4 regions of the Terribacillus sp. 7520-G genome follow, and region 1 is predicted to be linked to each of the others. Evidence: predicted binding sites of a transcription regulator. Region 1 holds the regulator's gene; each other region holds the start of a gene.
What was found. The regulator LexA, encoded in region 1, represses DNA repair genes until DNA is damaged. The targets are predictions, from matches to a motif close to CGAACATATGTTCG.
Positions count from the first base shown of each region.

Region 2: a site for LexA is predicted at 1,237-1,250, ahead of CHH53_RS08890 (DNA polymerase IV). Genes of this name have one in related genera too.
Region 3: a site for LexA is predicted at 1,082-1,095, ahead of parE (DNA topoisomerase IV subunit B). Genes of this name have one in related genera too.
Region 4: a site for LexA is predicted at 1,361-1,374, ahead of uvrB (excinuclease ABC subunit UvrB). Genes of this name have one in related genera too.

Region 1 is NZ_NQFP01000007.1:331,673-333,885, forward strand. It holds gene CHH53_RS03880 (AraC family transcriptional regulator) at 1-557, shown strand, start outside; gene lexA (transcriptional repressor LexA) at 907-1,536, opposite strand; gene CHH53_RS03890 (YneB family resolvase-like protein) at 1,821-2,213, shown strand, end outside.
Region 2 is NZ_NQFP01000023.1:82,713-84,925, forward strand. It holds gene CHH53_RS08885 (HAD-IIB family hydrolase) at 1-776, shown strand, start outside; gene CHH53_RS08890 (DNA polymerase IV) at 1,269-2,213, shown strand, end outside.
Region 3 is NZ_NQFP01000037.1:17,341-19,553, forward strand. It holds gene CHH53_RS13305 (protein adenylyltransferase SelO) at 1-845, shown strand, start outside; gene parE (DNA topoisomerase IV subunit B) at 1,146-2,213, shown strand, end outside.
Region 4 is NZ_NQFP01000027.1:27,072-29,284, reverse strand. It holds gene CHH53_RS10660 (peptide chain release factor 3) at 1-1,263, shown strand, start outside; gene uvrB (excinuclease ABC subunit UvrB) at 1,433-2,213, shown strand, end outside.

The sequences.
Region 1 (2,213 bases):
AGTGCTGGCGTTTCATCGATGAACATAATGGGCCGGTATTGCGGATTTCTCCCGAATCGAAGCTTATCCGGCTATTATTCGCAATATATCAGGATACCATCGAAAATAGGATTACGGATGCTTATCAGGCATCTGCCAGAGCTTACGAATATATCATGGAGTGTCATCGATTCGTGAAGAATATGGAAAAGCAAAAGAAAGACCCTTCCGTTCAAATCACGAAAACTTTATCCTATATCCAGACACACTATGCTGCTCCCATTTCATTGAGTGACATCGCCGCAGTATCAGGCTATTCCAAATATCATCTGGTCAAGCAATTTCAGGATCATATGGATACGACACCTATGAAGTATCTTACAAGAATCAGGATCCAAAAAGCCGTTGATTTGCTGATGACAACAAGATTGCCCATCACAGAGATTGCAGAAAGGGTGGGGTACTCAAACGCAAATTATTTCAATAAAGTATTTCGGAAATCGATTGGTATGGCGGCGGGAGAATTCAGGAAAAGAAAGAACCCATCCAAGATCGATCGCGTCATAACGGATGGATGAGTTTTTTCGGTTCAGCGCACTGCATATATAATACTCCATATAAAAGAGGAGCCTGCCGCAAAGGGCAAGCTCCTTATTTTATTCTGTGCTCAGCGTTCCTTAAGATAATAATCATCCATGCTGTGTTCTTCCTTACGGTAGCTTCTCGTATACCCGCATTTGCATGAATCTGTAACACTATCAATCTTATGACGGCCTCGTATTTTGCACACAAGCTTGTAAAACAGCTTCACGATTCCACCTGCTTTCTAGCTTTTGGTAAAAGCATATTCTAATATACCCAAAAAATGTGTCGAAAGAAGGGTGGAATTGTGTAAAATATATGAAAAAAACGGCCGAAGCCGATTTTCTATTGGATAGAGCGATATAGACCGATTACTTTTCCCAGGATGCTGACATTATCCAGGATGATCGGTTCCATTGTACTGTTCTCCGGCTGCAGGCGGATCTGGTTCTCTTCCTTGAAGAATCGTTTGACCGTTGCTTCGTTGTCCTCTGTCATCGCAACGACGATTTCCCCGTTCTGAGCGGTCTGCTGCTGTTTGACGATGACCATGTCCCCGTCCAGGATGCCAGCCTCGATCATACTCTCCCCGACAACCACAAGCACGAAAATATTGTCATCCGGACCTACAAGATGGCTTGGTACCGGTACGTATTCCTCGATATTCTCAACGGCGGTGATCGGGATACCTGCCGTCACTTTCCCGATTACCGGCGCATAATTCGCTTCGCTGCGCGGGATATCTGTCTGTTCTTCGCTATCCAATGAAAGGACCTCGATGGCACGCGGCTTTGTAGGGTCGCGCCGAATCAGTCCCTTTTTCTCCAGTCTGGAAAGATGGCCATGCACCGTGGAGCTGGATGCCAAGCCTACTGCTTCCCCGATTTCCCTGACGGATGGCGGGTAGCCTTTATCGAGAACCTGCTCCTTTATGTATGCTAGAATCGCTTCCTGTCTTTTCGATAGTTTCATCATGTATCGAACACCCCGTGCATATATTTTTATTACATACAGTATAACACGATAGATTTCAATATACAAACATCCGTTCGAAAAAAACGCTTGACTAGAACTTATGTTCGTATATAATGGAATTAACAAATGAGAACGCACGTTCTTGAATACGGAGGGGTCAACCATGTTCAAAAAATTAGCGAAATCAGATCTATTCTACTATGTGCTTTTCGGCTTCACGCTTTTCTTCTTATACTTTACACTTATTATGAGTGTCTAATTAGCTGAAGTGAGAGGGTACATCAATGAAAGCAGTCATCTATTGCAGAGTCAGTACAGAAAAGGACGAGCAGGCAAGCTCGATTGAGCGGCAGCGCGAGGAGCTCATGAGTCTTGCTGCTTCCGCCGATATAGAGGTCATCGATATCATAGAAGAGAGACAGAGCGGCTATGAGATTGAACGCCCGGGTATCTTCCGCATGCTGGATCTATTCACAGCAGGTGAAGCGGATTGCCTTCTTATCCAGGATGAAACAAGGCTGGGCAGGGGCAACACCAAAATTGCTTTATTCCATCACTTGCAAAAGCTGGAGGTCAAGGTCTACACGCTGAGCCAGCATGGTGAATTCCAGCTTTCTGAATCGGATGGTATGGTGCTCCAGATTGTCGGTATTGTCGAGGAGTACCAAAGGAAGATT
Region 2 (2,213 bases), on a different contig from region 1:
GTTTTGATTTTGATGAAACTTATTTTCCTCATGCATGCGAGGACGGACAGTTGGAGGATTTGCATGGAATGGAACTGTATCTCGATCGGATTGCCAGGCAGTATCATGTGAAGATAGCGTGGGTTACTGGCAGTGATTGTGCATCCCTGGCTGATAAAATGAAACGTGCGCACCTGACGTACATGCCCCATTTCATTGCAGCCAATCTGGGGACGGAACTGTACCAGATAACAGCTAGTGGGGAACGCAAGGAGATATATGCTTGGAAACGGTTTTTACCTGTCCAAGAAGAATTCAATGAACGCGTGGATGGTCTGATTGATAAGCTTTCCCTGGACGGGATAGCGTTGCAGCCGCAGACAATGCATGGACAGAGCATGTACAAAAAGAACTTCTATTACTTTCCTGATGGGGGTGATTTGACCGATGTGCTGCATAGAGTAAGACAGGCAGCTGCTGCAGCTGAGGTAGGACTGAATGTGAACGCGTGCAATCCACGGGCGGGGGATCCGGACGGCGCATATGATATTGATTTCATTCCACTAAATACCGGAAAACGGGCAGCTGTCCGGTTCTTGGCAAGTCACTGCATGGTGGAGCCTGCCCGGATCTATGCTTTTGGAGACAGTGGGAATGATCTCGAAATGCTGCAATATGCGGGAAATGGTTACCTTGTTGCTAATGCTACGGAGGAAGCAAAACAGAAGCATGGTCAGATGTGCGAGTCCCCTTATGCAGCCGGTATTCAATCAACACTGCAGCATTTCTTTTTGTAATGAGGGCTGCTGATATAGGGGATACTATCATGCAAAGCTTTGCCTTGAATGCAATGGGGAGTATGGAGTCATCAGCTATTCTGCGTCCTAAAGTGGAGTGTCACTTTAGGACGCATTTCCATACCAAGGGATTTTTTAAGTCAAGATGATGGATGCTCGTGTTGTTCCCGTTTCGCAGCATATATAGCGCATAACCGACTAATCGGTATCGCTAGGTAAAACCATTTCATGTGCCCATCCAGAACGAGTTCATAAATAATTTCAACTGCTGTTAAGATTCCTATTACTTAATGAAAAATCAACCATTTTCTCATCCTTGAACACATCTGGCTGAAACATATCCTTTTAAGCACTATATCACCAAATAATACAAGATTGCCAAAGCGATCTTTTTTCGATTTTCCTCTCCATCCAAAAATTACAGCTACTATAACAGCTGCAAATCGGGTAATCTAAAATAAGAACATTTGTTCCCTTTTGGAGGTGGAGAAGATGGATTACAGCGGATTTCAGCAGCATGAGGTACTTTGTGTGGATATGCGCAGTTTTTATGCCAGTGTGGAATGTGTCAAACGCGGTCTCGATCCGATGACGGCGTTGCTTGCAGTGGTCGGGGATACGAAGCGGCCGGGAAGCATTGTGCTGGCTGCCAGTCCGGCATTGAAGAAGAAGCATGGCGTCAGCAATGTCAGCCGATATTTCGAATTGCCGGAGGATCCGGAAATCGTGATTGCGCAAGCACATATGAAGGATTATCTGGAGGTTTCGGTGGCGATTACCGAGCTCGTGCATGAGTATGTCCCGATGGAAGCAATCCATGTCTATTCGATCGATGAATTTTGGGTGACGCTTGATGGTACGGAAAAGCTGCATGGAACCGCGCGAGAGACAGCGGCCAAGCTGCAGGCAGATATCCTGGAGCAATTCGGGGTCACGGCGGCAATTGGAATCGGGGACAATAAGTTTCTCGCCAAGGTCGTGATGGATATCCATGCAAAGAAACAGACTTCTGGCATCGCTATTTGCCGCTATCAGGATGTCCCGCGTTTATTATGGCCCGTTCCCATACAGGATATTTGGGGAATCGGACGCCGGATGCAGCGGAACTTGAATCGGATGGGGATTGTCACGCTCGGACATCTGGCGCATGCTTCACTCGATCATCTCAAAAAACGATACGGTGTGATGGGGGAGCAGTTATATTGGCATGCATGGGGAATCGATGAGAGCGAGGTACTGGGGGATTTCGTCAAACAGGAGCAGAAAAGCTACGGACATGGCATTACCCTGCTGCGTAATTATCGGGGGGAAGAAATCCCGACCATCATCCTGGAGCTGTGTGAGGAAGCCTGCAGACGGGCGAGGCGGGATAGGAAGGAAGGCAATACGGTTCATTTGTCCATTGGATATGCGAGTCAGCATGGCGGAGGATTCAGC
Region 3 (2,213 bases), on a different contig from region 1:
TGGCAGATTACAGCATAGAGCGTCATTATCCTGAGCTGGCTGGAGAGCCTGATAAGTATGTGCGCTTTTTCCGAGCGGTGATGGAACGACAGGCGGAACTGCTGGCGAAATGGGTGGGTGCCGGCTTCATCCATGGCGTGATGAACACGGATAATATGACGATCAGCGGCGAAACGATCGATTACGGCCCTTGTGCCTTCCTGGATGCATACAAGCCGATGACGGCTTTCAGCTCCATAGATATCCAGGGACGCTATGCCTATGCCAACCAGCCGCCGATCGCAGCTTGGAACCTGGCGCGATTTGCCGAAGCATTGCTTCCCTTATTCGATTCGATTCCAGCAGAGGCAGTGAAACAAGCAGAAGACACGCTCCGTGAATTTCCGCAGATTTATAGGAAATGCTGGCTCGATATCATGTACAGGAAAATTGGAATCACAGGTGCAAAAGAGAGCGATGAAGCACTTGTGGAGGATATACTTGGCTGGATGGAGCAAGCGGGGGCGGATTACACGAATACCTTCCGCGCATTGACGATAGGCGATACAGCTGCACTTGAACAGGCGGAGGGCTTTGCATCATGGAAAAAGCGCTGGGATGACCGGATCGGAGCTGAAGGAATCGAGGCTGCACGTGACTTGATGCGTCAATCCAATCCCAGCATCATCCCGCGCAATCATTTGGTGGAGGAAGCACTGGATGCTGCCGGAAATGGTGATTATACGCTGTTTGATCGGCTGTGTGAGCTTGTGTCTGATCCCTTCAGTTATGAGCCGGTCGACTCAAAATTCACCGAAGATCCGCCTGAGCCGAAGGAGCCTTTCCAAACATTTTGCGGAACCTGATATTGGCCTGCCCCCAGGGCAGGTATACATAAATGTGAAAATAAGAACAATGATAGCAATGATTTATATTCCAGATGGATCCAGACTGTCTTATGAAAGCAAAACACGATGAAAATGGCACCAAATGGACGATTAATTATATGAAAACCCAAAATGTGGATTGATTGACTGGCATTATTCTGCTACTTTTAATTAGGCATACACTGGACTCTGCAAAGCGAGGGAGCCAGTTTACAAGAACATATGTTTGCGTTATGATGAACATAACGTACTGTCGTTTTCCAGTGAACGGATGGATGAATGACTTGGAAACAGTTTTTTTGTTCGAAGAAGGGAGCCGATGTGGCATTGGTAAAACAAGCATCGCATTATTCAGATGACTCGATTCAAGTGCTCGAGGGGCTTGAAGCGGTCAGGAAGCGGCCCGGCATGTATATCGGTAGCACTGACAGCCGGGGATTGCATCATTTAGTTTATGAAATAGTCGATAACAGTGTCGATGAAGCACTGGCAGGCTACGGAGAAAAAATCAATGTGACAATTCATCAGGATAACAGTATTTCTGTCGAGGATTTCGGCCGCGGTATGCCAACGGGTATGCATGCTACCGGAAGGCCTACTCCCGAGGTGATTTTCACTGTGCTGCATGCAGGCGGTAAATTCGGCCAGGGCGGCTATAGCACGAGCGGCGGCTTGCACGGCGTCGGGGCATCTGTCGTCAATGCCCTGTCCGAATGGCTCGAAGTGACGATCCATCGGGATGGAAATATTTATACGCAGCGATTCGAAAATGGCGGCAAGCCTGTCACTTCGCTTGTGAAGCAAGGCAAGACGAAAAAGACAGGCACGAGCATCCACTTCAAGCCGGATCCGTCCATGTTCTCTACCACCAGCTACAATTTTGATACGCTGGCTGAACGTCTGCGCGAAGCGGCATTCCTGCTTAAGGGTGTGGCGTTCCATATCACGGATAAGCGCAGCGGGAAAGAGGAGACATATGTGTATCCTGACGGCCTGCAGTCTTTCGTTGACTATCTGAACGAGGAGAAGGATACGCTCCATCCCGTCCTTGCCTTCGAAGGCGAGCAGCAAGGAATCGAGATATTCTTTGCTTTCCAGTTCAATGATGGTTACACAGAAACGATGCTCAGCTTCGTCAACAACGTCCGCACCAAAGACGGCGGTACCCATGAAGCAGGAGCGAAATCCGGGATGACACGCGTCTTCAATGAGTACGCACGCCGGAATGGATTGCTGAAAGAAAAAGATAAAAACCTCGAAGGGACAGATATCCGCGAAGGATTGACAGCAATCGTCAGTGTCCGGATACCGGAGGCACTGCTTCAATTCGAAGGACAGACGAAGAGC
Region 4 (2,213 bases), on a different contig from region 1:
ATCGATGCGACAAAAGGGATCGAAGCCCAGACCTTGAAATTATTCAAAGTCTGCCGTATGAGAGGCATTCCGATTTTCACCTTCATCAACAAGCTTGACCGGGAAGGCCGTGAGCCGCTGGAGCTATTGGAGGAAATCGAAACTGTATTGGATATCGAAACGTATCCGATGAACTGGCCGGCAGGAATGGGCAAGCGTTTCCTGGGTATTTTCGATAGATATAACAAGCAGTTCGTGCGTTTCAATGGAAATGAAGAAGAAACGTATATTCCTTATGACCAGCTCGATGATCCGGCTTATGCCGACTTGACTGGTGACTCCACTTTCGAAGATACAAAAGGAGAGCTGGAATTATTGGAGGAAGCCGGTGATCAATTCTCGCTGGATCGTGTCCTGGCCGGCAAACAGACACCGGTCTTCTTCGGCAGCGCCCTTGCGCCTTTCGGAGTCCAAACATTCTTCGATACGTTCGTGAGCATGGCGCCTGCACCAGGAAGCCGCCGTACGACGGAAGGTGTCGTATCCCCTGAGAAAGAAGAATTCTCCGGATTCATTTTCAAGATCCAGGCGAATATGAACCCGGCCCACCGCGACCGGATTGCTTTCCTGCGTGTCTGCTCAGGGAAATTCGAGCGTGGTATGAGCGTGCAGCTGGCCCGCTCGGCGAAGCCGATCAAGTTATCCCAATCGCAGCAATTCGTGGCATCGTCCCGTGATACAGTCGAAGAGGCGTATGCGGGGGATATCATCGGAATATATGATCCGAACATTTATCGGATCGGGGATACACTGGTCGAAGGGAAAGCGAACTTCGAGTTCGATGAGCTGCCGCAGTTCCCGCCGGAAGTATTCAAGAAGGTCACGGCAAAGAACGTCATGAAAGCGAAGCAGTTCAAGAAGGGCATCGAGCAGCTCGTCCAGGAAGGAGCGATCCAGCTGTTCCGCGGCAAACGCGATGACAGCTATATCCTCGGCGCGGTCGGGGAGCTCCAGTACGAAGTATTCGAATATCGGATGAAAAATGAGTATAATGTAGAAGTGGTATTGGAATCGATGGGAGAGCGCATCCCTCGCTGGCTGAAGGCTGAGCAAGTGGATGAGCGGCTATTCGATGAGCGCAGTCTGCTCGCCCAGGATCGGGAAGGGGAATACTTGGCATTGTTCAAGAATGATTTCGCCCTCCGCTGGTTCACGGACAAAAATCCGAAAATCGATTTGATCGACCTATTTGAAGTCAACCAATACGACCAAGCAGCCAACTAAGATAAAGCCGTCATTTTTGACGGCTTTTTGCTATCTGCTAGTTTATGTTTTATATATTGGGCAATCATCCATACTAGGATGTATATGGAATTTTGGACGAATGTTTGTTCGTGTTTTTATATATTTTATGCTATGATGAAAATAGCAAACAGAACGGAGGAATTTGGCGTTGAAGGAAAAGGAAACGTTTGAGTTAGTATCCAAATATAAGCCGCAGGGTGATCAGCCGAAAGCGATTGAACGGCTTGTCGATGGCGTCCGCCAGAATAAGCGGCATCAGACACTGCTCGGAGCGACAGGTACCGGTAAGACGTTCACCATCTCCAATATGGTGAAGGAAATCAACAAACCGACGCTTGTCATTGCCCATAACAAAACACTGGCCGGCCAGCTGTACAGCGAGTTCAAGGAATTCTTCCCGAACAATGCAGTGGAATACTTCGTCAGCTATTATGATTATTATCAGCCGGAAGCATATGTACCGCAGACGGATACATTCATCGAGAAGGATGCAAGCATCAATGATGAGATCGATAAACTGCGCCACTCGGCGACATCCGCCCTTTTCGAGCGCAATGATGTACTGATCGTGGCAAGTGTGTCCTGTATCTATGGTTTGGGTTCCCCGGAAGAATATAAGAGCCAGGTGCTGTCCGTCCGTGTCGGGATGGAGAAGGATAGGGATGAATTGCTCCGCAACTTGGTGGACATCCAATACGCACGGAATGATATCGACTTCCAGCGCGGTACATTCCGTGTCCGCGGTGACTCGGTCGAAGTCATCCCTGCTTCAAAAGAAGAGCACTGCATCCGTTTTGAATTCTTTGGTGATGAGATCGATCGAATCCGTGAAGTGGACGCACTGACAGGCGAGATCATCGGGGATCGCGAGCACGTGGCCATCTTCCCTGCTTCCCACTTCGTTACGCGTGAAGAGAATCTCAAGAAGG